DNA from 3 places in the Halomonas sp. R57-5 genome. Region 2 is predicted to be linked to each of the others. Evidence: riboswitches for the same ligand, from Rfam matches in the RefSeq annotation. Region 2 holds a riboswitch; each other region holds the start of a gene.
What was found. A riboswitch is a leader RNA that binds a small molecule or an ion and turns the genes downstream of it on or off. The one in region 2 is predicted to bind thiamine pyrophosphate.
Positions count from the first base shown of each region.

Region 1: another riboswitch for thiamine pyrophosphate. It lies ahead of thiM (hydroxyethylthiazole kinase); the one in region 2 lies ahead of tenA (thiaminase II).
Region 3: another riboswitch for thiamine pyrophosphate. It lies ahead of HALO_RS07390 (sodium:solute symporter); the one in region 2 lies ahead of tenA (thiaminase II).

Region 1 covers NZ_LN813019.1:4,753,651-4,759,865, forward strand. The annotation lists gene ampC (class C beta-lactamase) at 1-223, shown strand, start outside; gene HALO_RS21670 (cupin domain-containing protein) at 327-992, shown strand; gene HALO_RS21675 (DUF6164 family protein) at 989-1,357, opposite strand; gene gloA (lactoylglutathione lyase) at 1,367-1,903, opposite strand; gene HALO_RS21685 (hypothetical protein) at 2,140-2,484, shown strand; TPP riboswitch at 2,539-2,637, shown strand; gene thiM (hydroxyethylthiazole kinase) at 2,661-3,470, shown strand; gene thiE (thiamine phosphate synthase) at 3,460-4,092, shown strand; gene HALO_RS21700 (LysR family transcriptional regulator) at 4,089-5,006, shown strand; gene HALO_RS21705 (DoxX family protein) at 5,088-5,513, shown strand; gene HALO_RS21710 (DODA-type extradiol aromatic ring-opening family dioxygenase) at 5,630-6,215, shown strand, end outside.
Region 2 covers NZ_LN813019.1:3,846,446-3,851,915, forward strand. The annotation lists gene HALO_RS17665 (NADP-dependent oxidoreductase) at 1-435, shown strand, start outside; gene HALO_RS17670 (putative quinol monooxygenase) at 496-798, shown strand; TPP riboswitch at 1,088-1,249, shown strand; gene tenA (thiaminase II) at 1,328-2,011, shown strand; gene thiC (phosphomethylpyrimidine synthase ThiC) at 2,044-3,933, shown strand; gene HALO_RS17685 (hypothetical protein) at 4,171-5,470, shown strand, end outside.
Region 3 covers NZ_LN813019.1:1,643,267-1,658,017, forward strand. The annotation lists gene HALO_RS07375 (CoA-acylating methylmalonate-semialdehyde dehydrogenase) at 1-919, shown strand, start outside; gene HALO_RS07380 (hypothetical protein) at 990-1,682, opposite strand; gene HALO_RS07385 (peroxidase-related enzyme) at 1,863-2,465, shown strand; TPP riboswitch at 2,542-2,649, shown strand; gene HALO_RS07390 (sodium:solute symporter) at 2,639-4,012, shown strand; gene HALO_RS07395 (sensor domain-containing diguanylate cyclase) at 4,084-5,508, shown strand; gene corA (magnesium/cobalt transporter CorA) at 5,534-6,502, shown strand; gene HALO_RS07405 (NnrU family protein) at 6,642-7,220, shown strand; gene HALO_RS07410 (zinc-binding dehydrogenase) at 7,265-8,455, shown strand; gene HALO_RS07415 (proline racemase family protein) at 8,455-9,519, shown strand; gene HALO_RS07420 (DUF1289 domain-containing protein) at 9,486-9,761, opposite strand; gene arfB (alternative ribosome rescue aminoacyl-tRNA hydrolase ArfB) at 9,761-10,177, opposite strand; gene HALO_RS07430 (D-2-hydroxyacid dehydrogenase family protein) at 10,263-11,210, opposite strand; gene HALO_RS07435 (flavin reductase family protein) at 11,320-11,934, shown strand; gene HALO_RS07440 (ABC transporter substrate-binding protein) at 12,158-13,357, shown strand; gene HALO_RS07445 (methyl-accepting chemotaxis protein) at 13,417-14,751, shown strand, end outside.

The sequences.
Region 1 (6,215 bases), 910 kb from region 2:
GATTTTGGAGCCCAACGCCGCCAACCGCTTAACCCCGCCGCTCGCCCCCAGGCAGGAGGCGTTCTACAACAAAACCGGCGCCACCAACGGTTTTGGCGGCTATGTGGCCTTTGTGCCCAGCGAACAAATCGGCATTGTACTACTGGCCAACCGCAACTACCCCAACCAGGCGCGTATCGAAGCTGCCCACCATATCCTGACCGCATTAACTGAAACCCCATAACCGGCGCCGCCTTCGGGCGGCTTTTTTGTTGCAATTTTCGCTGTCGATAAGGAGACTATCACCCCTCCCCGTTACTAACCTTCACTGCGAAGAGCCCTTTCCCATGCGTTTAAACGCCGATTTTAGCCACTTTGCCTGTGTTACCCCGGAAGAGTATCAGTGGGTTGCCTCCCCCAGTGCGGGGGTAGAGCGCATGATGTTTGACCGCATTGGCGATGAAGTTGCCCGCGCCACCAGCCTTGTTCGCTATGCCCCTAACACCCAGTTTGAGCGGCACACCCACGGCGGTGGCGAAGAGATTCTGGTACTGGAAGGCGTGTTCGCCGATGAACATGGGCGCTACGCGGCGGGCAGCTACCTCAGAAACCCCATCGGCACCGGCCATACGCCAAACATTGGCGAGGAAGGCGCGCTGATTTTTGTCAAACTGCACCAGTTTGACCCCAACGACACGCTCCAACTGGCGGTACCTGCCCACCGGTTGCCCTGGCAGCCAGACCGGCGCCCGCGCATCGCCTACAAAATGCTGCACACTTACAAGCAGGAACGTACCAGCCTGGAACGCTGGTCGGCGGGCACTTCCATTGCCTACCCCACGCTGCTGGGCGGTCTGGAGTTTTTGGTTCTGGAAGGCACGCTGAGCGATGGAGAGCAAAGCTACACGGCGGGCACCTGGTGCCGCTACCCCAGCGGTGCGGCACCGGCATTAACCGCCGGTGATGATGGTGTGATGATGTACCTCAAGCGCGGCCACCTGCCAGCAGCTTAGGCCCGCGACAGCCCCAGGAACGGCAAAAGCGTGAGGGCGACAATCAGCGTCACCGCTAATAGCACCAGCACTACCTGCAGGGGGTGGGCTGCTAGGCGTTTCCATAGCGTCATCTGCTCGCCCCGCTCAACCACCGCCTGATGTTCCCGTTGGACACGCTCCAGGCGCTCCGCCTGATAGGCCTCTAACGCCGCGATGGCTGCGTCGTGCTGATGCGGGTTGCGCAGCCAAATAGCATCGACCCCCAGGCGGAAAAACCCCGCCTGGGTTTCGTAGGTATCAAAGCCATGGGCGGCCAGCAGGTCACGCACCTCCATGGCTTCTTCGTCGGTAACGTGGCGCAGCCGGAACAGTAGTTCAGCCATTGGCGTGCCTCAAGAGTCGCTCTTCCCCACCATCAGGTCTGCCTGAATCACTTCGATCCAGTAGCCGTCCGGGTCTTTAACGAAGATAACATCTTTCATCTTGCCCTGATCGGCGCGTTTCACAAAGGTGACATCATGCTGGTCAAACCACGCTTGAGCCGCCGCTAAATCCGGCACGTTAAAGCAGATATGCCCGAAGCCTTGGGGTTCGGCGTTACCATCGTGGTAGGCAAAGTCATCCTTGTCTTCGGTGCCCCAATTGTGGGTCAGCTCCAGCAGCCCTTTCTGGCTGAAGGTCCAGGCGGTACGCGCTTGCGCATCTTCCGGCACGCTGTCGCTGGGCTCCAAGCTAGCCAGGAAATACAGCGAGAACTGCATCTCTTCAAAATCCAGCCGCCGCATTACCTGCATGCCAAACACGTTTGAGTAGAATGCCAACGCGCGCTCAGGGTCTTTCACCCGCAGCATGGTGTGGTTTAAGCGAAACCCTTGGGTTTGGGGTGGGGTGGCGACGACGCCGGGGTGCTGCTCGCCTTGAAAACTCATTTCGCCCTCCTGTCGTTGATGTCGATCATTGCACCTTACATACCGCTTACCATGGGGTCTTTAGGGTCATAATACCAGCCCTTACAAGTACATAGGCAGCGTCGTATTACGCTATCCATAAGCGTACTGGCAATCATAAACAAAACCCCTACACTTATTATTCATAAGCTTTACAAAAAGCAGTTCCTGCCACATGAGCGACGCTTCACATTGACGGCGCCGTCCAGGAGTTTTCCATGAGTTCGATTGATATGACGCTGGGTGACCAGTTGACGCTAAAGCAACTTTCTAATGCCTTGCACAACGGCTTTTCGCCGATTGTGGAGGTTGAATCCATGGATGGCATCTACAAAGTGCGTTTTCATCACGCCAACGGCGTGTCTGACCTGAGCGACAACAAGGGCCATGTCAGCACTTTTTTMGGCACGGGCGAGATACGCGACACCCTAGGMCAACTGGGCCTGACCCACGGCGTACTGACCTTCGCTGACCAGTGCGGCGACGAGATGATCGGGGTAGAGGGGAAAGCCATAACGCCTGACGAAATGCTCACCTACGGTACACGTATTTCGTTTCGCTAGAGGGCCATCGTCCGCATTCGGGGCTTTACAGGGCTACTCCAGGCAAGGATAGTAATCATTCGACAGGGGCGCCCTCCGTTACCGGCGGGCTGAGAAGCACCCTTTGAACCTGAACCGGATAACACCGGCGTAGGGAGTCGTGGTAACGCTTACCACCTCCCTGCCGGGAGGATGCTATGACCCTACGCCCGCTTGGCGATTACCTAGAGACGCTGCGCGCAGTGACACCTCTGGTTCACTGCATAACCAACTATGTGGCCATGAACAGCACTGCCAACCTGCTGCTCGCCACCGGCGCGTCGCCCGCCATGCTGCATGCGCCTGAAGAAGTCGCCGAGTTTACGGCTATTTCCGCGGGGCTTTCGATCAATATTGGCACGATCTCCTCCCACTGGGCCGATGCGATGCTGACCGCCACAGCGACTGCCGATCAACACGCAATTCCTTGGGTATTGGATCCCGTCGCCGTTGGCGCCACGCGCTATCGCCAAACGCTGTGCGCGAAACTGCTCGCCGCTAAACCCAGCGTGATTCGTGGCAACGCGTCAGAAATTCTTACCCTTAACGGTTTAGCCAGCCAAGGGCGCGGCGTGGATGCTACCGCCGCCACCGACCAAGCCGTAGATGCAGCGGTAGCATTAGCGCAAAAACACGGCTGTATTGTCGCGATGACCGGCGAAAGTGATTGGGTAACGGACGGTGCGCAACACTACCGTATTAACGGTGGTCACCCGTTGATGCCCCGTGTAACAACGCTGGGCTGTGGGCTGAGCGCACTAGTGGCGGGATTTGTGGCTGCCAATCGCGATGCCCTACTGGGCGCAACGGCAGCCGCGCTGGCCTGCTTTGCCGTCGCTGGTGAGCGGGCGGGCAGCAGCGCCCAGGGGCCTGGAAGCTTCCAGGTCGCACTGTTGGATGCGCTCTATCAACTCACCCCTGACGACCTCACCACCCATGCCCAGTTGGAGGCTATCCATGCCGTTTGATCTATCGCTTTATTTAGTCACCGACGCTGCGCTGTGCGACGCCATTGGCTTGGAGCAGACGGTTGAGGCAGCGGTACGAGGCGGCGTCACCATCGTGCAGCTGCGTGATAAGCACGCCAGCGATGAACAGATGATAGCCCAAGCCAAACGGCTTAAAGCGGTGCTGGCGGGTACCGGTGTGCCGCTGATCATTAATGACCGTTTACAGGTGGCGCTGGAAAGCCAAGCGGATGGCCTGCATGTTGGCCAGAGCGACGCTGCCGTTCAAGAGGCGCGTCGGTTGTTAGGTGAGCAGGCGATTATTGGCCTGTCGATCAACACCCTCGCCCAGCTAGAAGCTGCKCCGGTGGAGTTACTCGATTATGTGGGTATTGGCCCGGTGTTTGCTACCGTGAGTAAGCAGGATCATGCCCAGCCCATCGGCTTTGGCGGCCTGGCGTCGTTGGTCAAGGCGTGCCCGCTGCCCAGCGTGGCCATTGGCGGGCTGAAAGCCAACCATGCGATTAGCGTGCAGCGCGCGGGAGCGAACGGCCTAGCGGTGATCTCGGCCATTTGTGGCCAACCCGACCCCTACCAGGCGGCACGGACATTTCAGGTTTTCCAAGCTGTTTCGGCGTCATGAACCAGTTAGAGCACATCGTCGCTTTTGTGCGGGTAGCCGAGCTGGGTAGCTATACCCGGGCTGCCGAAGCGCTGGATATTTCGCGCACCCGCGTATCCCGCCAGGTCATGGCGCTGGAAGAGACACTGGGTGCGCGACTGATACAGCGCACTACGCGACGGCTGCATCTCACGGAAGCCGGGGAGCGCTATTTAGCCCGCGCCCAAGGGGTGCTGCAAGCGCTCGATGAAGCCGCCGCCGAAGTAGGCCAAGGCACCAGCGATGTGCGTGGACGGCTACGCGTGAATGGGCCAATGAGTTTTGGCACTCGCTACCTGGCGCCTCTCGTTGCCCAATTTATGCAGACCCATCCAGCGCTTGAAGTGCGATTGGATCTGAACGACCGCCGCGTTGATCTGTTGGAAGAGGGGTATGATGTCGCCATTCGTATCGGCAGCTTGCCTGATTCAAGTTTAGTGGCACGCCGCCTAACCCGTTGCCGCCTGCTGTTTTGCGCATCACCTGAATACCTTGCCATCCACGGTGAACCCCGCAGCGTTAAGGCCCTTGCCGACCACCACTGCCTACGCTATCGCAGCGGCCAGCACAGCGCTGACTGGCAGATTGCCACACAGTCATTGACGGTCAGTGGCCCGCTGGAAAGCAATAACGGCGATGTACTCACCCACGCCGCAGAAGCGGGCTTAGGCATCGCTCAGCAGCCCAGCTTTCTGGTCACGGAGAGTATCGCCAGCGGGCGTTTAGTGCCCATTTTGACCCATGAGCCAACGGTGCGGCTCGATGTTCACGCGCTCTACCCCGCCCGGCGCTACCTGCCTGCCAAGGTGGAGCGCTTTATCGACCTGCTCACCGAGGCGTGGGGCGATCCACCGGTTTGGGAGCAGAACATCGGATTGTCGCCAATTACGCAATAGTGATGTGCAAAATATGCTGATTATCTCGATATGATCCGGCGGTAAAGTAGCGCCATCAACCACTCGATGGAAGCTACTTCTATGACAACCCTTACTCACGCCACTCCTTCTCTACAGCCCTCTTTACAGCCCCATGCTATCTCGCTACTGCGTATTGCCTTGGGGGTAATGGCCCTCGCTCACGGTTTGCTCAAGGTGTTTGTGTTTACCCTGCCGGGCACCGTCGGCTATTTTGAATCACTGGGTTTACCTGGATTTCTGGCCTACTTGACCATTGCTGCCGAAGTCGGCGGCGGCATCGCCCTGCTGCTTGGCGTATATACCCGCTGGGTGAGCCTGGCGCTGGTGCCAGTGCTGCTTGGCGCTGCCTGGGTGCATCTTGGCAACGGCTGGATGTTTTCAAATGCCGGCGACGGTTGGGAATTCCCGGTGTTCTGGGCGCTGGCGTTAATCGTGCAAGCGGGCCTGGGCAGCGGCCCCTGGGTGTTAAGCCGCCGCTTCGCCTAACACCTAACACCTAACACCTAACACCTAACACCTAACACCTAACACCTAACACCCAATCCTATCGCCAGCGCTTGCCTCACCGCCAGCGCTGGCAATGCTGCTGAGGAGACTCACCCATGTTACCTAGCCTGTTTATTTCCCATGGCTCGCCCATGCTGGCGCTTAATAAAACCCCGGCTCACGCCTTTCTACGCGAACTGGGCAAACGGCTTTCACCCAAGGCGGTGATCGTGGTGTCGGCACACTGGGAGAGCCTGTCGCTCAAGGTCAGTACCAGCGCCAAGCCAGAGACCATACACGATTTTGGCGGCTTTCCACAGGCGCTGTTCGAGTGCCAGTATCCCGCCCCCGGCGAGCCTGAACTGGCGGAACGGCTAGCCGAGTTACTGGACGCCGAACGGGTAGAGCGCGGTTTTGATCACGGCGCCTGGGTGCCCCTTTCGCTGATGTTTCCTGACGCCAAGGTGCCGGTTGTATCCCTGTCGCTACCGGTGCGCTGGAGCAATCAAGAGCTGGTCGCGCTGGGCGAGCGCCTGTCGGCACTGCGGGGAGAAGGCATGCTCATTATCGGCTCGGGCAGCCTGACCCATAACCTGCATGAACTCATGCCCCAGGATAGCCCCATGCCCGCCTGGGTAGATACGTTTGCCAATTGGGTCAGCGAACGCCTTATCGCCAATGAGCGTGAGGCTCTACTTAACT
Region 2 (5,470 bases):
GGGGCGCGTGTGATCGCGGTTGCTTCAGGTAAGCATGAAGAGCTTCTTCGCGAGCTGGGTGCTGACGACTTCATTGATTACACCAAGGCAGCCGCCGAAACGGTCGCACATGACGTGGATCTGGTGCTTGACGCTGTGGGTGGCCCGAACATAGAACGCTTCCTCAGCATTATTAAACCAGGCGGCTCGCTCTTTCTGGTCAACCCCTTGGGCTTTTCTGCCAGGGATGAAGCCGACAGGCTAGGGATTACGGTTTCCTCACTACAGGTGCACTCAAACGGAATGCTGCTGGCGCAGGTCGGTCGCTTGCTCGACGACCGTACCATTCGGATCGTTATCGACAGTACCTATTCGTTGGCAGAAGCATCGGCTGCGCATCAGAGAGCTATGCAAGGCGGCGTTCAAGGTAAGGTCGTGCTTGTCGTTAAACAGTAAATTGTTGCCGCCAATCACAGCAATTCCTTGCTCCAGCGGCGGTATTATGAGGAATAAAACATGCTCATCGTTACCGGATATTTATACGTCGCCCCGGCTGAATTAGCGCGATTTATGACCCACCTAAAAGTACTTGCCGCCACCACGCGGCGGCGTGGTGGAAACATTTCTTATGACGCTGCGGTGGATGACGCGGACGCCGGACGATTGATAGTTTCGGAGCGCTGGGTTGATCAAGCCGCACTGACTGCCCACCTAAACGCCGACAAGACCGTACAGTTTGTCCATCAATGGAGCGGGAGGATGCGCGCTGATATCCGCAAGTACGATGCATTGAATGAACGTGGCCTCAGGGAGGATTAGAAACTCTGTAAACAAAGCCTTCGCGCATAGCTGGACTATATCCGTTACACCTGTGAAGCAGCCCGACTAAGAAGTGTTTGTGGTGCATTGCAGCTCGTTAAGCAAATTTAACGAACCTCTTCTCCGATGTCGCAAGCGCGCTCCAGTCCGCCTTCTGCAGCCATAGGGCTAGGCGCTATAGCCTCAGCATAGCGACGGCCTACCACTATCACATCAACTTCCACCTTTACCCAAGAGCAATAGCCAGCCCCTTGCATCTCCCCCGCCCGCCTCCTACACTCCACCAACGAACAGCTTGACGGGGTGCCGGTGAAATCCGGCTGAGATGGCGCAGGGCGTAGCAATTAATGCTGCCGAGCGCTGGTCCCGCTGAACCTGATCCGGCTAATGCGCTGCTACTTACACAAGTCGCAGCGCGGGTACCGGCGTAGGGATCAAGCGATGGCCACGGCTTCATTTCACGCCACCTTCCGCGCCATTTCCTCGATCTTATTCGCCCACCCCCCGGATCATTACCACCGGAGGCATCATGGGCTACCGCTTTACTGATCTCACCACCGCCTGCCAGCAAGATTGGCGCGCCTATATTGAGCACGATTTCGTGCGTCAGTTGGGCAATGCCACGCTGCCTGAGGCGTCGTTTCGACACTATTTAAAGCAGGACTACCTGTTTTTGATTCACTTCGCCCGCGCCTATGCGCTGGCTGTCTATAAAAGCCCCACCCTTGCCGATCTTCGCCAGGCCCATGAAGGCTTGAAAGCCATTGTGGATGTGGAGTTGGGCCTGCACGTGGGCTTTTGTCAGGAGTGGGCGATTTCCGAGCAAGAGCTGGCCGAACTCCCCGAAGCCAGGGCCACCTTGGCTTACACCCGCTATGTTTTGGATACCGGAAACCGCGGCGACCTGCTGGATTTGCACGTGGCGCTGGCCCCCTGCCTGGTCGGCTACGGCGAAATTGCCAACTGGCTGAACGACCAGCCTTCTACCCTGCGCGGAGCGCAAAACCCTTTTGATGCCTGGATTGCCATGTACGAAGGCGAGGAGTTTCAGGCAGCCATGCAGGCTGAGCTTGAGTGGCTCAATGCCCGCCTTGCCGATGTGTCGCCCGCCCGCTTTGCCGAACTGAGCAAAATCTTCCGCGACGCCACCCGCCTGGAAATCGATTTCTGGCAGATGGGCTTAGCGCTGATAGACGCAGACCCCACTCACTAACCCTGCAAAACAACAATCGTAAGGAGACCGTAATGAGCAAAACCAGCCATTTTTTAGCCGAAACCGCCCAGGTCGATGCCGCCGCCATTGCGCCGCTGCCCGGTTCACGTAAGGTATATATCGAAGGTTCGCGCCCGGATATCCGTGTGCCGTTCCGGGAAATTTCACTGTCACCGACCAAAACCACCGGCATTGATGAAGAGAACCCACCGCTGCTGGTCTACGATACTTCCGGCCCCTACACCGACCCTGACGCCAAGATTGACCTACGCCGTGGCCTACCGGCACTGCGCCGGGTCTGGATTGAAGAGCGTGACGATACCGAATTTCTATCAGGCCCCACGTCTGATTACGGCAACCGCCGCGCCAACGACCCGACGCTTGCCCAGCTGCGCTTTGATCTAACCCGCACACCACGCCGAGCAAAACCGGGCAAGAACGTGACCCAGCTGCACTACGCCCGCCAGGGCATTATCACCCCGGAAATGGAGTTTATCGCCTTGCGCGAAAACCAGCGCCGTCAAGCGCTGGGTACCGCTGAAGTAGAGCGCATTCTGGGCCATCAGCACAAAGGCCAGAGCTTTGGCGCCAGCCTGCCCGAAGAGATCACCCCCGAGTTTGTGCGCGATGAAGTGGCCCGCGGGCGGGCGATTATTCCCAATAACATCAACCACCCAGAAAGCGAGCCGATGATTATTGGCCGTAATTTCCTGGTCAAAATTAACGGTAATCTGGGTAACTCGGCGGTGACTTCTTCTATCGAAGAAGAGGTGGATAAGATGACCTGGGGCATCCGCTGGGGCGCGGACACCATCATGGATCTCTCCACTGGGCAGAACATCCACGAAACCCGCGAGTGGATACTGCGCAACTCGCCGGTGCCGATTGGCACGGTGCCTATCTATCAGGCGCTGGAGAAGGTCAAAGGCGTGGCCGAAGACCTCACCTGGGAAGTGTTTCGCGATACGCTGATCGAGCAGGCCGAACAGGGGGTGGACTACTTCACCATTCACGCGGGCGTACTGCTACGCTATGTGCCGCTCACCGCTAAGCGGGTCACCGGTATTGTTAGCCGCGGCGGCTCAATCATGGCCAAGTGGTGTTTGTACCATCACCAGGAGAGCTTCCTGTACACCCACTTCGAAGAGATCTGCGAGATCTGCAAGCAGTACGATGTGGCGTTCTCCCTCGGCGATGGCCTGCGCCCCGGCTCAGTGGCTGATGCCAACGATGAAGCGCAAATGGCGGAGCTAAAAACCTTGGGCGAGCTGACCCATATCGCCTGGAAGCACGATGTGCAGGTGATGATCGAAGGCCCCGGCCACGTGCCCATGCACCTGGTGAAAGAGAACATGGATAAGCAGTTGGAATACTGCGACGAAGCGCCCTTCTATACATTAGGGCCGCTGGTAACGGATATTGCCCCCGGCTATGACCACATTACTTCTGGCATTGGGGCGGCGATGATCGGCTGGTTTGGCTGCGCCATGCTCTGCTACGTCACCCCCAAAGAGCATCTGGGCCTGCCCAATAAAGACGACGTCAAAACCGGCATCATTACCTACAAGATTGCTGCCCACGCGGCGGATTTGGCCAAAGGCCACCCGGCGGCGCAGCGGCGCGATAATGCGCTATCCAAGGCGCGCTTCGAGTTCCGCTGGGAAGACCAGTTCAACTTGGGGTTGGATCCGGATACGGCCCGCGAATACCACGACGAAACCCTGCCCAAGGATTCCGCAAAAGTGGCCCACTTCTGCTCCATGTGCGGGCCGAAGTTCTGCTCCATGAAGATCAGCCAGGAGGTGCGTGACTATGCTAATGAGCACGGGCTAAACGGCGATCAGGAAGCGGTTATGAAGGGCATGGAAGAGCAGGCGGAGAAGTTTCGCCAGAAAGGTAGCGAGCTGTATCAGGAGGTGTAGGCCTACTTAACAGCTTCGCTGTGGAATGTGGCTCTTGAGTCTTAGCGAAACTCAAGGGCCACCTTTATGCCGCATGATTTTCCGACCTCTCCATTGATCAATACGCTTTGGAGTAATGATAAATTTTCACTCAAGTAGAGATTAATTATACATTGCTCGTGTATGATTCCCATTTACAGAGCGCTCAGCCCAACTCGGCTCATTTAAAACCAACACCATTCAAAGAACTGATTCCAGATGAAAACCAAACTTTCCATAGCGGTTACCCTTGCCCTCTTCAGCGCAGGCCTGCTCAGCGGCTGCAGCGATGATAACGAGCCAACCGAAGCGGCAACACAAGAGGAAGCGCCGAAAAATAACGTAGCGCCAATGCTGAAATACGTTCCGGCTAACTCCCCTTATTTCATGGCCACGCGCGAAGCGATGCCTGAACAGGATGTCTTTGATCTTTATCAGCGTATGCAGCCCATGGCGACCCTTGATTCTGATCTGGATGAACTGCGCGATACGCTGCCCCAGATAGAAGACGATGAAGTGCTGCATTCGATGATGACGCTGTTAATCGCCATGGGTGAAGAGTTAGTCGGGGTTGAGTCACTGGAAGATGTGCATGCGCTGGGGCTCAAGATGAGCCCTCAGGCTGCTTTCTATGGGCTGGGTATTTTGCCTGTTTTGCGCATGCAACTGCAGGATGAAGATGCCTTTCGCGAAACGCTGCAGCGCATCCTCGCCAAAGCAGACATCACTCCACGCACGGCCACCACTAACGGCACCGACTACTGGGTACTGACGCCTGAGGGCCCACTCCAGGCCATCCTAGCCATTGACGACCAGCAGCTACTGGTATCGGTGGTGCCGCAGGATGCCAGCGACGAGCTGCTGGCACAGGTGCTGGGTAAAGCGCTGCCCGACAGCAGCATCGGTGATACCGATGCACTGGCAGAGCTTGAGCAGCGCCATGACTTCACGCCTTACGGTGCCGGGCAGATCGACTCCTCACGGCTGTTTGATGAGCTAAGTAGCCCTACGCATTCGGGTACTCAAGCGTTGATGAATGCCGTCGATGCAGAACCTCTGGATCTATCCACCTGCCAGGCAGATATTGACCGCATTACCAGCCGCTTCCCTGGTCTGGTAATGGGCATGCGTGATTACAGCCTCGACCGCATGGAGATGAATCTCATCCTTGAGACCGATGAAGATATTGTCAGCGATCTGCGTGCCCTGACCACACAGGTTCCGGGCCTTGGCAGCACCGGTGGAATGGCCAGCTTTGGATTGGGTCTGGACCTGCCTGTACTGCTTCAAACCGTTCAAAAATATGCGCAGGAAGTGCGTCAAAACCCGTTCAGCTGTGATGAACTACAGGAGCTAAACGGTACTTGGAATGAAATTAACATGGCGCTCAATAACCCGATCACCATGATGATTGGCCCGTCGTTGTCTGGTTTCAATGCTCGCATTGACAGTCTAACGATGAAAAACGGGGCGCCCAGCGGTCTCGGTATCCTCACCCTCGCCTCACAAAATCCGCTGG
Region 3 (14,751 bases), 2.2 Mb from region 2:
CGGTGTCCCGGCAGGCGTGCTCAACGTGGTGCACGGTGGCCCTGATGTAGCCAACCAAATCGCTGATCACCAGGATATCAAAGCGCTCTCGTTCATCGGCTCTACCCATGTGGGTTCGCTGCTGTATAACCGTGCAGCGGCAGCGGGCAAGCGCATGCAAGCAATGATGGGGGCCAAGAACCACTGCGTGGTCATGCCCGATGCTAATCGTAGCCAAGCGATCAACAACCTGCTGGGCTCAGCCTTTGGCGCGGCGGGCCAACGCTGCATGGCAAACTCTGTGGTGGTGCTGGTGGGCGAGGCGCGTGAGTGGCTGAGCGATATCGTTGATGCGGCGCGTGAAATGAAAGTCGGCCCGGGCACCCAACGCGATGCGGATTTAGGCCCGCTGGTATCACCAGCTGCTCGTGACCGCGTGCTGCGTTTAATCGATGCGGGGGAGCAAGAGGGTGCCAAACTGATGGTCGATGGGCGCAATGTTCAGGTGGAGGGTTATCCCAACGGCAATTTTGTCGGGCCGACTCTGTTTGCTGACGTAAAGGCGGATATGACCATTTACCGGGAAGAGATTTTTGGTCCCGTGCTGTGCGTGGTGAGTGTTGAAACGCTGGATGAGGCGATTGCCTTTATCAATGCCAACCCTAACGGCAACGGTACCTCTATCTTTACAAACTCGGGTTGGGTAGCGCGCCGCTTTGAAACCGATATAGACGTTGGCCAAATTGGTATCAACGTGCCAATTCCGGTGCCGGTTGCCTATTTCAGTTTCACCGGCTCGCGGGCTTCGAAACTAGGTGATTTAGGCCCTAACGGTAAGCAGGCGATCGCGTTCTGGACACAAACCAAAACGGTGACGGCACGTTGGTTTGAGCCGGAAAACGTATCCAGCGGTATCAACAGCACCATTTCGCTTGGCTAATTGAAGCGATTTTAACTGCCGCACATCGGCCCGGCTTTACGCGGGGCCGATGAACCCGATGGCGCAGGGCTTAAAAGTTATCAAACAGAGGCAAGCTCTCTTCAAGCAACTGCTCGATCGGGTCAAGCTGACTTTCGTGTAAAACTAACAGTGACTGCCCGTGCATAAATTCATTAGCGGGAGGCACCAGAAGCGCAAACTCTCCCTCTTCAAGGTGAAACTCATGTATTTCGCGCATACCCAGTGGTGTCATGCATTGAGAGCAGCGATAGTTGTCATCTTCACTGTAAATAAGGCGATGATACATTTTAAACAACGTATAGAGGGCTAAGCCGCCTTCAAACGCAGGCCAGCGCGCTGGGGTCTCGCGAATTTCGCTGGAGAGGTCTTGGCCCTCGGCTTCGGCGCCTGCAATCGCATCGGCTAGCGGGGCAGCAAGAATGGCATCTTTGTCGGCAGGTAGCGGCGTGTTGTGCTTAGAGGCGTGTTCAAAATCTTTCACCGCGCGCTTAAAGTCAGCCACCCCACCGAGAGGGTAGTCGACATGCTGGAGGTCTTCGGGTTCAAAGCCGCCGTTTTCCCAGCCATGGATAACGCGTAGGGTCATTTGACCACGTGTCATTGGGCGGGCAAGTAACATATGCAACATGATACGAATATGCAGCTGACGCTCATCGGTATCATTTTCAAATGCTCGGTAAGGGTCAGCAAACAGCTCGTTTAGACGACCGGGTGTATGTTCCTTGGCTTCGTTATGGCTCATAGCGGTTTCCCTTTGAACGAGCTATTTATATTTTTAGGAGGAGGTCGCAATTCTGCTTAGGTTAGTAAGCCAGTATGGCGAGAGAAGCAACTAAATAAAAGTCTCTTCATTTAGCTTTTTGTTATCCATCGGCTAAACCGTTTTTACCAGATATTTAAATTTAACAATAAAGAGGTGAGTATGTCTGCATCGTTGAGTCGTTTTAATGTACCTGAAACATTGGATGGCCTGCCGGAAGATATTCGCAGTACCATTTTGGCCGTGCAGGAAAAAGCCGGGTTTGTGCCCAATGTCTTTCTGATGCTGGCCCATCGCCCCGCTGAGTTCCGAGCTTTCTTTGCCTATCACGATGCGTTGATGGAGCGCGAATCGGACACCCTAACCAACGTTGAGAAAGAGATGATTGTGGTCGCTACCAGTGCGCGTAACCGCTGCTTATATTGTGTGGTCGCTCACGGAGCATTGGTGCGTATTTACAGTAAAAACCCGCTGCTCGCAGATCAAGTGGCGATCAACCATCGCGTGGCGCCGATTAGTGAGCGCCACCGGGTGATGCTCGATTTCGCCATGCACTGTGCTGTTGATGTCGGTGAAATGACCGATGAGTGGTTCACGCGCTTACTGGAAGTGGGCTTTAGCCAAGAGGACTGCTGGGATATAGGCGCCATAGCGGCATTTTTTGGTTTGTCGAATCGGTTGGTTACATTGGCGGGCACGCCGCCTAATGAGGAGTTTTACTTAATGGGGCGTGTGCCTCGCTCAAGTGCGACCATTACACCTTAAACTTTACTAAGCTGTGATTCTGATTGAGAATAGTTCCTGAATCAGTGTTAACACCGTTCTTAAGCGTACCTACATTCACTGTCGCCAGGGGAGCCCCTACTCAAAAGGGCTGAGATGCGCACTGCGCAGACCCTGGAACCTGATCCGGTTAGTACCGGCGGAGGAAGCGCGACATGCTTTACCTGACGTCAGCCGTGCTTGGCGCGGCGCTGTGCTGCTTTGCTTTTTTAGGCCTACGTGCTCGCTGGGTGGATGGTTCACTTGACGACTACGTCACCGCCCGCAACTCGCAAACGGCTTCTACCCTGGGGCTCTCCTTTCTTGCTTCCGGTATGGGCGCATGGATACTCTTTGCGCCCCCCGAAATAGGCGCCTTTGTCGGCCCGCTAGCCCTTGCTGGCTATGCGCTAGGCTCTGCATTGCCATTTATTGTCTTGGGACTGTATGGGCCGAAGATTCGCCGTGCGTTGCCGGAGGGGCGCAGTATCGCCGAGTTTGCTGAAGCGTGCTATGGCCCTGGTGTACGGCGCTGGGTAACCCTGGTCTCCATCGCCTATATGGCGTGTTTTTTAGCCGCTGAACTCACCGCCATTGGGGCCATCACCGCGCTGCTTTCCGATGTGCCGCCCGCGCTGGTGATTATTGGTGTGGCGCTTACCACGCTGATTTATKCCGCGGCGGGCGGGCTGCGTGCCAGCCTTGCCACTGACCGTTGGCAGGCGTGGCTGTTGCTGGTGCTGCTGTGTGTGGTGGGTGGCATGGCCCTATGGCGGTTGCCCTCTATACCCAGTGAGGCTGCACTCCCGTCTATTCCTATCACCAGTGCGCTCAGCGTAGCGTTAACGCTAGTGATCGCGGTCACCGCCGCTAACCTTTTCCACCAAGGCTATTGGCAGCGAGTATGGGCCGCTCAAGATAATCAAAGCTTGGGGCGCGGCGCCTGGTTAGGCGGCGCGATGACAGTCGTGGTAGTGATGGTGATTGGCGGTCTAGGCGTGTTGGCAGCGATGAGCGGTGTGCCGCTCGGCGAGCCCCCAATGCCATTTTTTGCTCTGTTAAGTGAAGCCCCCGTTTGGCTGACGTTACCTGCCTTGGTGTTGGCGGTGACCTTAGTGGCCTCCAGCGTTGATACACTTCAAAATGGTATTGCTTCGCTCGTGGTGGCACGCAGCGAGCAGCAGGGCGTTTCGCTGGTGGCTGCCCGCTGGGTGACGGTCGTCGTGATGATCCCGGTGGTAGTGATTGCCTTGCAGGGCCTGTCGGTACTGCGGCTATTCTTGATTGCTGACTTGCTGTGTGCCGCTATTGTGGTGCCTGTGCTGCTCGGCTTATGGCAACGCATGACGCCGATGGCGGCCATTATGGGTGGTGTCGCCGGTTTGCTGGGGGCCATTTTGCCTGGTTGGTTAAGCCAAGGAAGCCTGGTGGCCGGGGTAGTGGGCGCCAGTTTTCCGGGTAGTATCCCTACCTTGGGGCCGTTCGTTGGTGCGTTAATCGCCTCAACGCTCACAAGTGTACTACTCGCATGTTTAACCAAGAAACAGTGAGTGTTGGGCAGTAAAAGGCTGATCGCGTTATGCTGGTAGCTACACACCTACCCTGAATGGGTGACATAACAATGAGCTACCCTACAGCATCGAATGAAGAGGCGAGATTAGCCGCTCTTTACGAGCTTGACCTACTTGATACACCTGATGAACCTGCGTTTGATCGCGTCACCCGGCTGGTGACCAAGCTGCTGCATGTGCCTATCTCAACGGTGACGTTGATAGATGCTAAACGCCAATGGATAAAATCACGTGTTGGCGTTGAGGCTCGTGAGACACCCCGAGATGTGGCTTTCTGCGCTTATACCATTCAGGGCACAGAACCATTGATCATTAACGATGCCCGACAGGATCCACGCTTTGCAGACAATCCGTTTGTGAAAGCTGTCGACGGTATTCGCTTTTATGCGGGTATTCCGCTTAGTACGACCAAAGGCCTGACGCTAGGCTCTCTCTGCGCAATCGACACGAAGCCGCGTGCGATCAGTGATCAAGAATTGACGGCTCTGCAAGATTTGGCGGCGATTGTCACTGATGAAATTCATTTGCGTGAGCGACTGGTATTAGAAAAGAAAAGCGCCAAGGTATCCCAGCAAGCACTGAATGAGTTACACCGAAGTATGGAGTGCCAAATCGAGCGGCGTACCAACGAACTCAATCTCGTTATCGAGTCTGCCTATGACGCCTATATCAGTCTTGATGCACAAGACGTCATTCTGGATTGGAATCGGGCGGCTGAAATGATGTTCGGTTGGCCACGCAAAGCGGCGCTGGCTAAGCCAATCACACAGCTTATTTTTCCCACTGGGCTGCCTGCCGCGAATGATCGGGCGGCTATTGAGTTTACCGCGCACCGTTACGATGGCAATGAACTGCCCGTCGAGGTGCGCGTCAAAAAATTGGTGATTGAAGGGCGTGAACGGCGCAGCCTTTTTATCCACGATATTACCGAGCGCCAGCAGCTGGAGCGCCTGCGTAATCAACAGGCTCGTGAAGATGTATTAACCAAATTGCCTAACCGGCGAGCCCTAGATGAACGCTTACCCGAAGCAATGGCTCGCACACGGCGCAGCCAGCAGCCGTTAGCCGTTCTGTTTATGGATTTGGATGGTTTTAAGGCGATTAACGACGCCCATGGGCATGCCAAGGGCGACGATCTGCTACGTGTGATCGCTAAAAAATTAGTGAAAACGATACGTGAAACCGACTATATAGCCCGCTGGGCCGGGGATGAGTTTGTCGTCCTATTGGAGGGCAGTGAGCCCACGGCAATCGAGCAGTTGGCTAATAAATTAGTCAAGGTGGTGGAAGAACCGATGATTGCTGGAGATGCGGCGTTAAACGTCAGTGTGAGTATTGGTGTCGCGCTATATTTGCCCGCCAGCGCCGAGACAGCCAACGAACTGCTTAAGCGCGCCGATGTGGCTATGTATGAAGCCAAGCGCTCTGGAAAAGCCCAAGTACGCATTGCCCTGTCTGTTGATAACGCTAGTTAAGACCTGTAGATATTCAAGGATGACCATGATTCGGACTATTCTGACCACGCCTGAAGGCGAGACCCGTGAGGGCGATGAACACCTGATGACCGTATGGCAATCCACGCCAGGTAGCCATATATGGATCGATATGCAGGGGGAGTCCCAGCAGAGCGAGCGCAAAATTTTAGAGGCGTTTGAGTTTCATCCCATGGCCATTCAGGATGCTCACAAAGAGCGCCATCCGCCTAAAATTGAAGAGTTCGACAACCATACGCTGATTATTTATCGCGGCATCTCCTCCTTCGATGCCGAACTGAACTACCTGCCTCAGCAGGTTTGCTTTTTTGTGGGTGAGCGTTTTTTGGTTACGCTTCATCCTGGACAAGCGCTCTCCATTGAGCGCCTTTTCAACGAGCACGGTAAAGCCCTGCTGGCCCACTCGCCTGAACACGTCGCGCTGCGGATAATGTATATTTCAGCGGGCTTTTATATTGACAGCTTGCTCGAATTTGAAACGGCGTTAAGCGATCTTGAAGACGAACTGCTGGAAAATGGTAATGATGTGCTAATGCGCAAGATCATCACTTACCGTTCCCGGCTGGTTAAGATGCGCCGCATCTTTAGCTACCACCAGGGTATTACCCAGGAACTAACCGCTTATGACTACGAGCATTTGCCTCGGGAAGATAGCGAAACCCTGCACGCCATCAACGACGTAGCGGATCGTTTCGAGCGTCTCTACACCTTGACCCAGATGTATTACGACATTTGCGGTGACTTGGTTGATGGCTATATCTCTATTTCCTCCCACCAGTTAAATATCACCATGCGCGTGCTCACGGTGATTACCGCGATCTTTGTCCCTCTTACGTTTATCGCCGGGATTTACGGCATGAACTTCGAAAATATGCCTGAATTGCGTTATCAATACGGCTACTTTTTTGTTTGGGGTGCCATGCTAGGTATCGGTGGCGTGCTGATTTGGCTGTTTAAGCGCAAGCACTGGTTTTAGGCTAGCCAGTGAGCGACTCGCCAGGAAACGAAAAGTTGACACATACGTAGGTGGTCAGCGGTTGAGTGTGGCATCCTCTGCAGCGACCAAAACTATAAGGCATAAAGCCTAGACTAGCGTTTTAACTGGGAGTTGTTCCATGACCATTATGATTATCGGGCTGCTGATTTTTTTAGGCAGCCACTCTGTACGTATTTTTGCTGAAGACTGGCGTCAGCAGCAGATTGCTCAACGCGGCGAAACCACTTGGAAAGTCGCCTATTCAGCCGTATCCATCGTTGGCCTGGCCATTGCTATTTACGGTTTTGGCCAGATGCGCCTAGACCCCATCTATATCTGGCACCCGCCCGCGGGCATGCGTCATGCGGTGGCGTTGCTGATGGTGCCAGCCTTTATCATGCTGGTGGCGGCCTATGTTCCGGGCAACGCCATTAGGGCCAAGCTTGGCCATCCGATGATGCTGGCGGTAAAAATCTGGGCGTTTGCTCACCTGCTGGCCAACGGGCGCTTAGGCGATATTATCTTTTTTGCTGCCTTTCTTATCTGGGCTATCCTGGCGTTCAAGACCGCTAAAAAACGCGGCCGCTTGACACCGCCTGAGTCGGTTAGTACCTCAAAAATGGCAACGATTGCCACCGTGCTAGTGGGCTTGATAGCGTATGTCGTGTTTGCCTTTTATCTACATACAGCGCTGATTGGCGTCCCCGTCTTTAGCTAACCTGTATTTGATCAGCCTGTCTTTATCGATTTAGGAGCCAGCCCATGGCCGAAACTTCACATACTGCGCCGACTACCATGGCCGCTATGCTATTAACCGGGCATGGTGGTATCGAAAAGTTGGAATACCATCAGGATGTCGCCACGCCGCAGCCTAAGGCGGGTGAAGTACTGGTGCAGGTGACCGCGACGGCGAAGAACAACACTGACCGCAAGGCCCGTGAAGGGCTTTATCCCACCAAGGACAAGGGCGATGTTACCTCCTTTGCCATGGGCGGCACCCCCACGTTAACCTTCCCGCGGATTCAAGGGGCCGATGTCGCTGGCCGCATAGTGGCGGTCGGCGAAGGCGTTGACGTTGAGCGCATTGGCCAGCGCGGGCTGCTTGATTTTAATATCTACGCTGACGAGCGTCGCGATATTAATCTAACCCCGGATTACTACGGCCATGGAGCCGACGGCGGGTTTGCTGAGTATATCGCCGTGCCTGCGGATCAGTTTTATCACGTGCCCAACCCTGAACTGCACGATGCCGAACTGGCCGCAATGGGCATGTGCTCGTATCAGACGGCTTACCATATGATGACCGCTGCCAAAGTGAGTGCTGGCGAGCGTGTGCTGGTCAGCGGAGCCAGCGGCGGCGTGGGCACCGCACTTATTCAGCTCTGCCGCATCGTGGGCGCTATCCCCTATGCGGTCAGCCAGTTAGACAAGGCCGAGGCGCTCAAAGCATTAGGTGCGGAAGCGGTGATTGATCGTGGCGACCTGCCCACCTTTGTTGAGCGGGTGCTGGAAACCACTGCTGGCCAACCGATTGATGCAGTGATGGATTTGGTTGGTGGTGAGATGACCAACCTGTTTATCGACACCATGATTGTTGATATGCAGGGGCGCAAAAGCTATCCGCGCCTCTCTATTGCCGGGGCTAGCGGTGGCAACCTTAGCGAAATGATGTGGACCCGGGTTTATCTTTACCAAGTGCAGATATTTGGCGTTTCCCACGGCACCCGTGAAGAGGCCGAACAGTTAGTGGCGTGGATTCGCAGTGGCGACTTAAAGCCAGTGCTGCATGCGGCATTTAAGCTGTCTGATCTGCATGCCGCCGAGCGCTATTTTGTCAATCGGGGCAGCAACTACCTGGGCAAAATTGTGCTTGTCCCCGACGCCCAGTGGGCCTCCCACGGTGCGCCGTTCGCCCTCGAAAACTCCTCTTCTGCCGCTCAGGAGCGCCAATAGTGCATAACCTGCATACCATTCAGCTAATGGACACCCATGCCGGAGGCGATGTTAGTCGTATCGTCACGGGGGGGATTGATAGTCTGCCGGGCGCCACTGTGCGCGAGCAGATGGAGTATCTGCGCGATGATGCCGACGGTTTGCGGCGCCTGCTGCTGGAAGAGCCCTACGGTATTCCGGAAATGTCGGTTGATTTGCTAGTGCCCGCCACTCACCCAGAAGCGGTCGCGGGTTACATCATTATGGAAGTGATGGGGTACCCCATTTACTCCGGCTCCAACACGCTGTGTACCGCCACTGCGGTGTTGGAGAGTGGCATTGTGCCCAAGCAGGAAGGTATTCAGCGTTTTAAGCTGGAAGCGCCAGCGGGTCTAGTGCAAATCGAAGCAAAGGTGCATAACGGGGTGGTGGAGTCGGTTACCTGTGGCGGCCTGCCCAGCTATATCGATACCTACCGCGATACGATTCAAGTCCCGGGGGTTGGCGAAGTCACTTATTCGATTGCCTATAGCGGTGGTTTTTACGCTTTAGTCGATGCCACTGAGCTGGGCTTTAAGCTTTCCCGTGATGAAGAGCGCGCGCTTTCGGAGTGTGCCTACAAAATTGTCGAAGCGATAAAAGCGCAGCGAGGCTTTTCCCACTACACTCTGGGCGATGTTGGGCCGCTGCCATTTTTGCACTTTATGGGCCCTGAAGAGCAAATAGGGGAGGGGTATACACGTTCACGGTCAACGACCTACGTTCATCCAGGCGTTATTTGCCGCAGCACAACGGGCACCGGCACCTCGGCACGTCTAGCGCTAATGCACTACGAAGGGCGTTTGAATGTAGGTGATAAGCTAGAGACGGTGTCACTGCGTGAGACGGGGTTTATCGGCACCTTCATTGGCACCCATCAGGAAGGGGCTTACCAGGTAGTGGAAAATACCATTACTGGCCGCAGCTATGTATTGGCCCACTCGGATATTGTGATTAACTGTGATGACCCGATGGTCGCGTGTGGCGAGCTACACCATATCTTGCGCGACCGTCACTCGCCAGAAGCCCTGCCTTTAGAAACGTAGCCTTTGGAAACATAGCCCTTAGAAACATAGCCCTTAGAAACATAGCCCTTAGAAACATAGCCTTCGGCGATTAAGCGTTCCCATACCGGGGTCTTTTCGGCCTCGGTCATGCTGCCCCAAACCGCAATTTCATCCAGCGTGCGGCCACACCCTTCACACACCGATGTTGTTGGTTCAATCTGACAGATCTGTATGCAGGGCGAAAGGGGTCGCTGAGCGGGAGGTGCGGCGTCTTTAGTCATTAAGAGGCCGACACCTTACCGCGCAGCGATTTAATTTTGCCCTTACGGGTTTTGTGATCAACGCGGCGGCGCTGCGAACCTTTGGTAGGCTTAGTGGCACGGCGTACTTTTTGCTGCTTGGTGGCACTCTGTATCAGCTCTTTTAAACGCGCTAGCGCGTCCTCTTTATTGAGCTCGAGCTTGCGGTGGCTCTGGGCTTTAATAATGACCACGCCCTCTTTGCTGATGCGCTGATCGGCCAGCGCCATTAAGCGCTCCTTGTATAGCGGGGGCAGCGTGGAACTCAGAATGTCGAAGCGCAGGTGTACCGCTGAAGCGACTTTATTGACGTTCTGGCCGCCGGCGCCTTGGGCGCGAATCTGGCTAATATCAATCTCCCAGTCTGCCAGGGTAACGTTACTTGAAATGGTGAGCATTAATGGCCTCTGTGTTACTCGTGAACCCATAAGGCTAGCACAATTGGCACAGAGGCAGTGGTCGCTACACTCTTATCGCGCTCAATTAACTGGCTAGATTGTTGATCGGCTGACCATTGATATACGCCAGTAGATTGCTAAAAGCATCGCCAAAATAGAGTTCGTAGCTATCTTTCTCTACATAGCCAAGGTGTGGCGTGGCGACAAGGTTAGGCAGCTCTAGTAGCGAGTCAGCCAAAAGCGGTTCCGCGTCAAAAACGTCGACGGCGGCTTGGCCGGGCTGCCCGGCTTTTAGAGCCTGCTCCAGTGTCCCTGGCGCCACTAGCTGAGCACGGCTGGTATTTACCAACAAAGACGTCGGCTTCATTTGGGCGAGGGATTCAGCGCTGACTATACCGCGGGTTTCGTCGTTCAAACGCAGGTGGAGGCTGAGCACATCCGCACGCTGAAACAGATCGGCCTGGGTTTGGGCCACCTCAATTCCGGCATCAGAGGCGCGCTGGAGAGTGCCTTCCCGGCCCCACACCAACACCTTCATTTCAAATGCCTGACCGTAGCATGCTACTAAACTGCCGATTTTTCCGTAGCCAAAAATGCCGAGTGTGCGACCTTTCAGACCTGTACCTAAGGTGCGTTGCCAGCGGCCTGCTTTCAGGTTCTCAACCTCTGCCGGTATATGGCGCATCGCGGCCAGCACCAAACCCCAGGTTAATTCCGCTGCAGCGTAGGGCGAACCGGTGCCCGTCATTACCGTTATGCCATGATGGCGGCAGGCCGGTATATCCACATGAGCGGCACCGCCACCGGTTTGGCTAATCACTTTCAGGTTGGGCAAACGCTTAAGTAGGGCTGCGGTTATCGGTGTGCGTTCGCGAATAAGCACTAGCGCCTCGGCTGCCTTGAAACGCTCACTCAGCGCGTCCAGGTCGGTAAGGGTGTCGTGATAAACCGTTACATCATGGCCTTCGAGCTGTTTGAAGGCATCTAAATGGCGCACACAGTCCTGGTAATCATCGGCAATGACAATCTTCATTAAAAGGTCTCCTCAAACTGGCCTTATCGATAATGGCAAAACTGAGCGTCGTAGGCTGTGCTGTTATAGAGTGATACTAACCTGAAAACTCACCATCAAGGAGCCATCAATGAGTGATTACCTATTAGATGACGCGCCGCTAAGCCCAGGGGTTATTTATCGGCTGCTATCCGGCAGCGTTTGCCCCCGGCCAATTGCCTGGGTATCTACCCAGGATAAGCGGGGAAATACCAATTTGGCGCCGTTTTCCTTCTTTAACGTGGCCAGTGTGAATCCGCCGGTGCTGGCATTTTCGCCATTACTCAATGGCAGCGGCGAACTTAAAGACACGGTGCGCAATTTAAATGAAGTACCTGAATGCGTCGTGCATGTGGGTAGTGAAGGGTTAATTGAGGCGCTCAATACCACCAGCGCCAGCTTGCCGCCGGGCGAGGATGAGTTTGCCCTGGCGGAGCTTGAAAAAGCCGTGATGCCTGGCGTAAACGTACCGCGGATTGCGAATGCTCCTGTGGCGTTTGGCTGCAAACTTTTTGATATGATCCGGTTTGGTGACCAGCCTTTGGCAGGCACGTTAGTGCTGGCTCAAGTCGTCTCAATTCATATTGACGATTCGCTGTGGGACGGCCGCCATGTGGATATGGATTTGCTCAAACCTGTTGGGCGTTTAGCTGGCAGTGATTACATTCGGATTAGCGACCGTTTTGCCATCGAAAGACCCGCATAAAACGCATAATTTAGAGCTTTTGGCGGGCTTGAAATTAATTGTTACATTCTAAGTAATATTTGTTACTTATTAATCAACGATAATTAATCTTTAGTCGTATATTCTCCTGCCGATAGTAATAACTAAAGGCTCGGTAATGTGGCGAAGGTGTGAGGGGTGCACGACATACCTTTGCCCATGCTATTTACGTGGGGAAGTGATCTAGCCATTAAGGAGCAGATCAATGCAACGATTGGGAACCTGGTTATTAAGAGAAGTCTTATTAAAAAGGATTGTATTAACAATAGCTTTATTAGGCGGGGTGTTTGCTCCACTGCTAGCGCAGGCGGAACTGACCTTTGGGATTGTTGCCCCTTCCAGCGGGGGGGCAGCACCGCTAGGGCTGGGCATGCAAAAAGGTATCGAGACCTACTTTGCCGAAGTCAATGCAGAGGGTGGGGTTAATGGCGAAACGCTTGCCTTGATTGCCCGCGATGATCAGTACAAACCGCTGCAAGCCGCCAGTAATACCCGAGAACTTATTCAAGAGGATGAAGTGCTGGCTGCGATTGGCAATGTCGGCACTCCGACGGCTACCGTTACCATTCCCATTTATAACGAATATGAAACGCTGCTTTATGGGGCGTTTACCGGTGCAGGCGTACTGCGTAAGACACCGCCAGACCGCTACGTGATTAACTATCGGGCCAGCTACGTACAAGAAACCGCCGCCATGGTGGATGGGCTGTTGGAAGCAGGGGTGTTGCCCGAGGAAATTGCCTTCTTCACCCAAAACGATAGCTTTGGCGATGCGGGATATAATGGTGCCTCACAAGCGTTAACTGCCCATGGCGTTGATAATATTTCGGCGCTGGCCCATGGACGCTTTACCCGCGGAACTCGCAATATTCACCAGGGCCTAGCGACCATTTTGGAAGCGCCAGTGACGCCGCGGGCGATTATTATTGTGGGTACCTACGGGCCTGCTGCAGACTTTATTCGTGAAGCGAAGAATGACCTTCCTGAGGCGGTATTTCTAAACGTCTCTTTTGTGGGCAGCCAAGCGCTTATGGATGAGCTCGGTGATCTCGCAGAAGGTGTCATTATTACCCAGGTCGTACCGCCCCTGGATGCCGAACTGCCTGCTGTTGAGTCCTACCGCCAGGCGCTGGAAACCCATGCCAATGGTAGCGAACCTGACTTTATTTCCCTTGAAGGCTACCTGGCGGCAAAGCTCTTTGTCGAGGGCGTAAAGGCGGCCGGCGCGAACCCAGATCGTGACGCTATTGTGGATGGCTTGCTCGGCTTGGGCTCGGTGGATATTGGCTTAGAAGAGCCGTTGAGCTTGGGGCCTGATGATCATCAAGCCAGCGATGCGGTATGGCCCACTATTATCACAAATGGCCGTTTCGAGTCAGTGGAATGGGCAAACCTGCTGCCCTAACGCTTACACCACCAAAGCTTACGTTATTTGTAAGACCCTGACACAAGTGAAAACAGATAATGAAAAAAACCTTAAGTATTCGAGCGATGTTGATCAGCCTGTTCTTAGCTGCCGTGCTGGGCGCCGTCGTACTGGCAGCAACGGGATGGACCACCAACCAACGGCTAATCGACTCACAGCGCTATATTACCGGTGAGGTGTTACCGCTTCAGGATGCCAGCATGGGCATGGTGCTCACCATGGGGGCATTTGGTCAACGCCATGCGGATTTGCTTGCTGCAGAGGGCGTGAATGGCCTTGATGAAGTCACTACTCAATCGGCATTAGATGAGCGTTTTCATGATGCGCGACAAGGCCTGCGTGGAGTTGATCAAACGCAAGGATTGAGTGACCTGGATAGCCACTATCAAGCGTTGCTAGAAGGGGATACGGCGCTGGAAGCCGTGCGCCGTGAAGAGCTGAACCTACAAACTCAAATGGCTGAGCGCATTAGTGCGATGCAATCACTCATTTCACAAGTGATGCTGAGCGCTGAAGATATTGCCGGTCGTACGGCGTTAGCGCAGGTTCGTAGTGATCGTGAACAGCGCGAGTTAATGGAAGCCTGGCGCGAAGATGGCATGACCACGCTGCCAACACAGTTGCTCGACAACATGTTTACCGCGCAAGCGGATATCGGACGCCTAAGCGGCAATGCCCGCATGGCGTTGGCGGTACTGTCTGACCTGGGTCGCCAGATGATGCAAACGGATAGCGCCGACGCGCTGGTCAACTTGCGCCACAATGAAATTGCCCAACAGGTGGGGCTGGCTCGCCAGTCACTCGCAGCGATCGCCGATGCACCGAGTACCGGAGTAGAGCAGCGCGCGCTGATTAGTGATTTAGACGATGTCATCGTAGAGCTGGATGGACTGATGGTATCCGATGACAACGCTGTCTATGAGCTTCGTTTACAGCAGTTGGAGTTAAGCGCCCAGGTGCAAGCGGCGCTCACAAATGTTGCCCAAGCGATGACTCAGATGCGTGCGGCGCTAAGTGATGTTGAAGCGTATACCGTCGGTCAGGCTGACAGCGCCGCGACCCAGGCAGAGACGTTAGCAAATGCTGGTCGTTCCTTACTGATCATGGTCACACTAGCGGTTATCGCACTACTTGCGATTTTTGGCTGGCGTACCATGGTACGGGTGCTGGGCCCGCTAGTAGCGATGCGCCATCAAATGGAAAACATCAGTGGTGCCGCAGGCGAAAATGCTGACCTGTCTAAGCGTCTTGAGCTTAAGCGCAACGATGAAGTGGGCCAAACTGCTCAAGCGTTTAATAATATGATGGATACCTTTGAAAGCATGGTGGCGCAAATTCGTGAAAGCGCCGAATCCATTGCGGCCAGCAGCCGA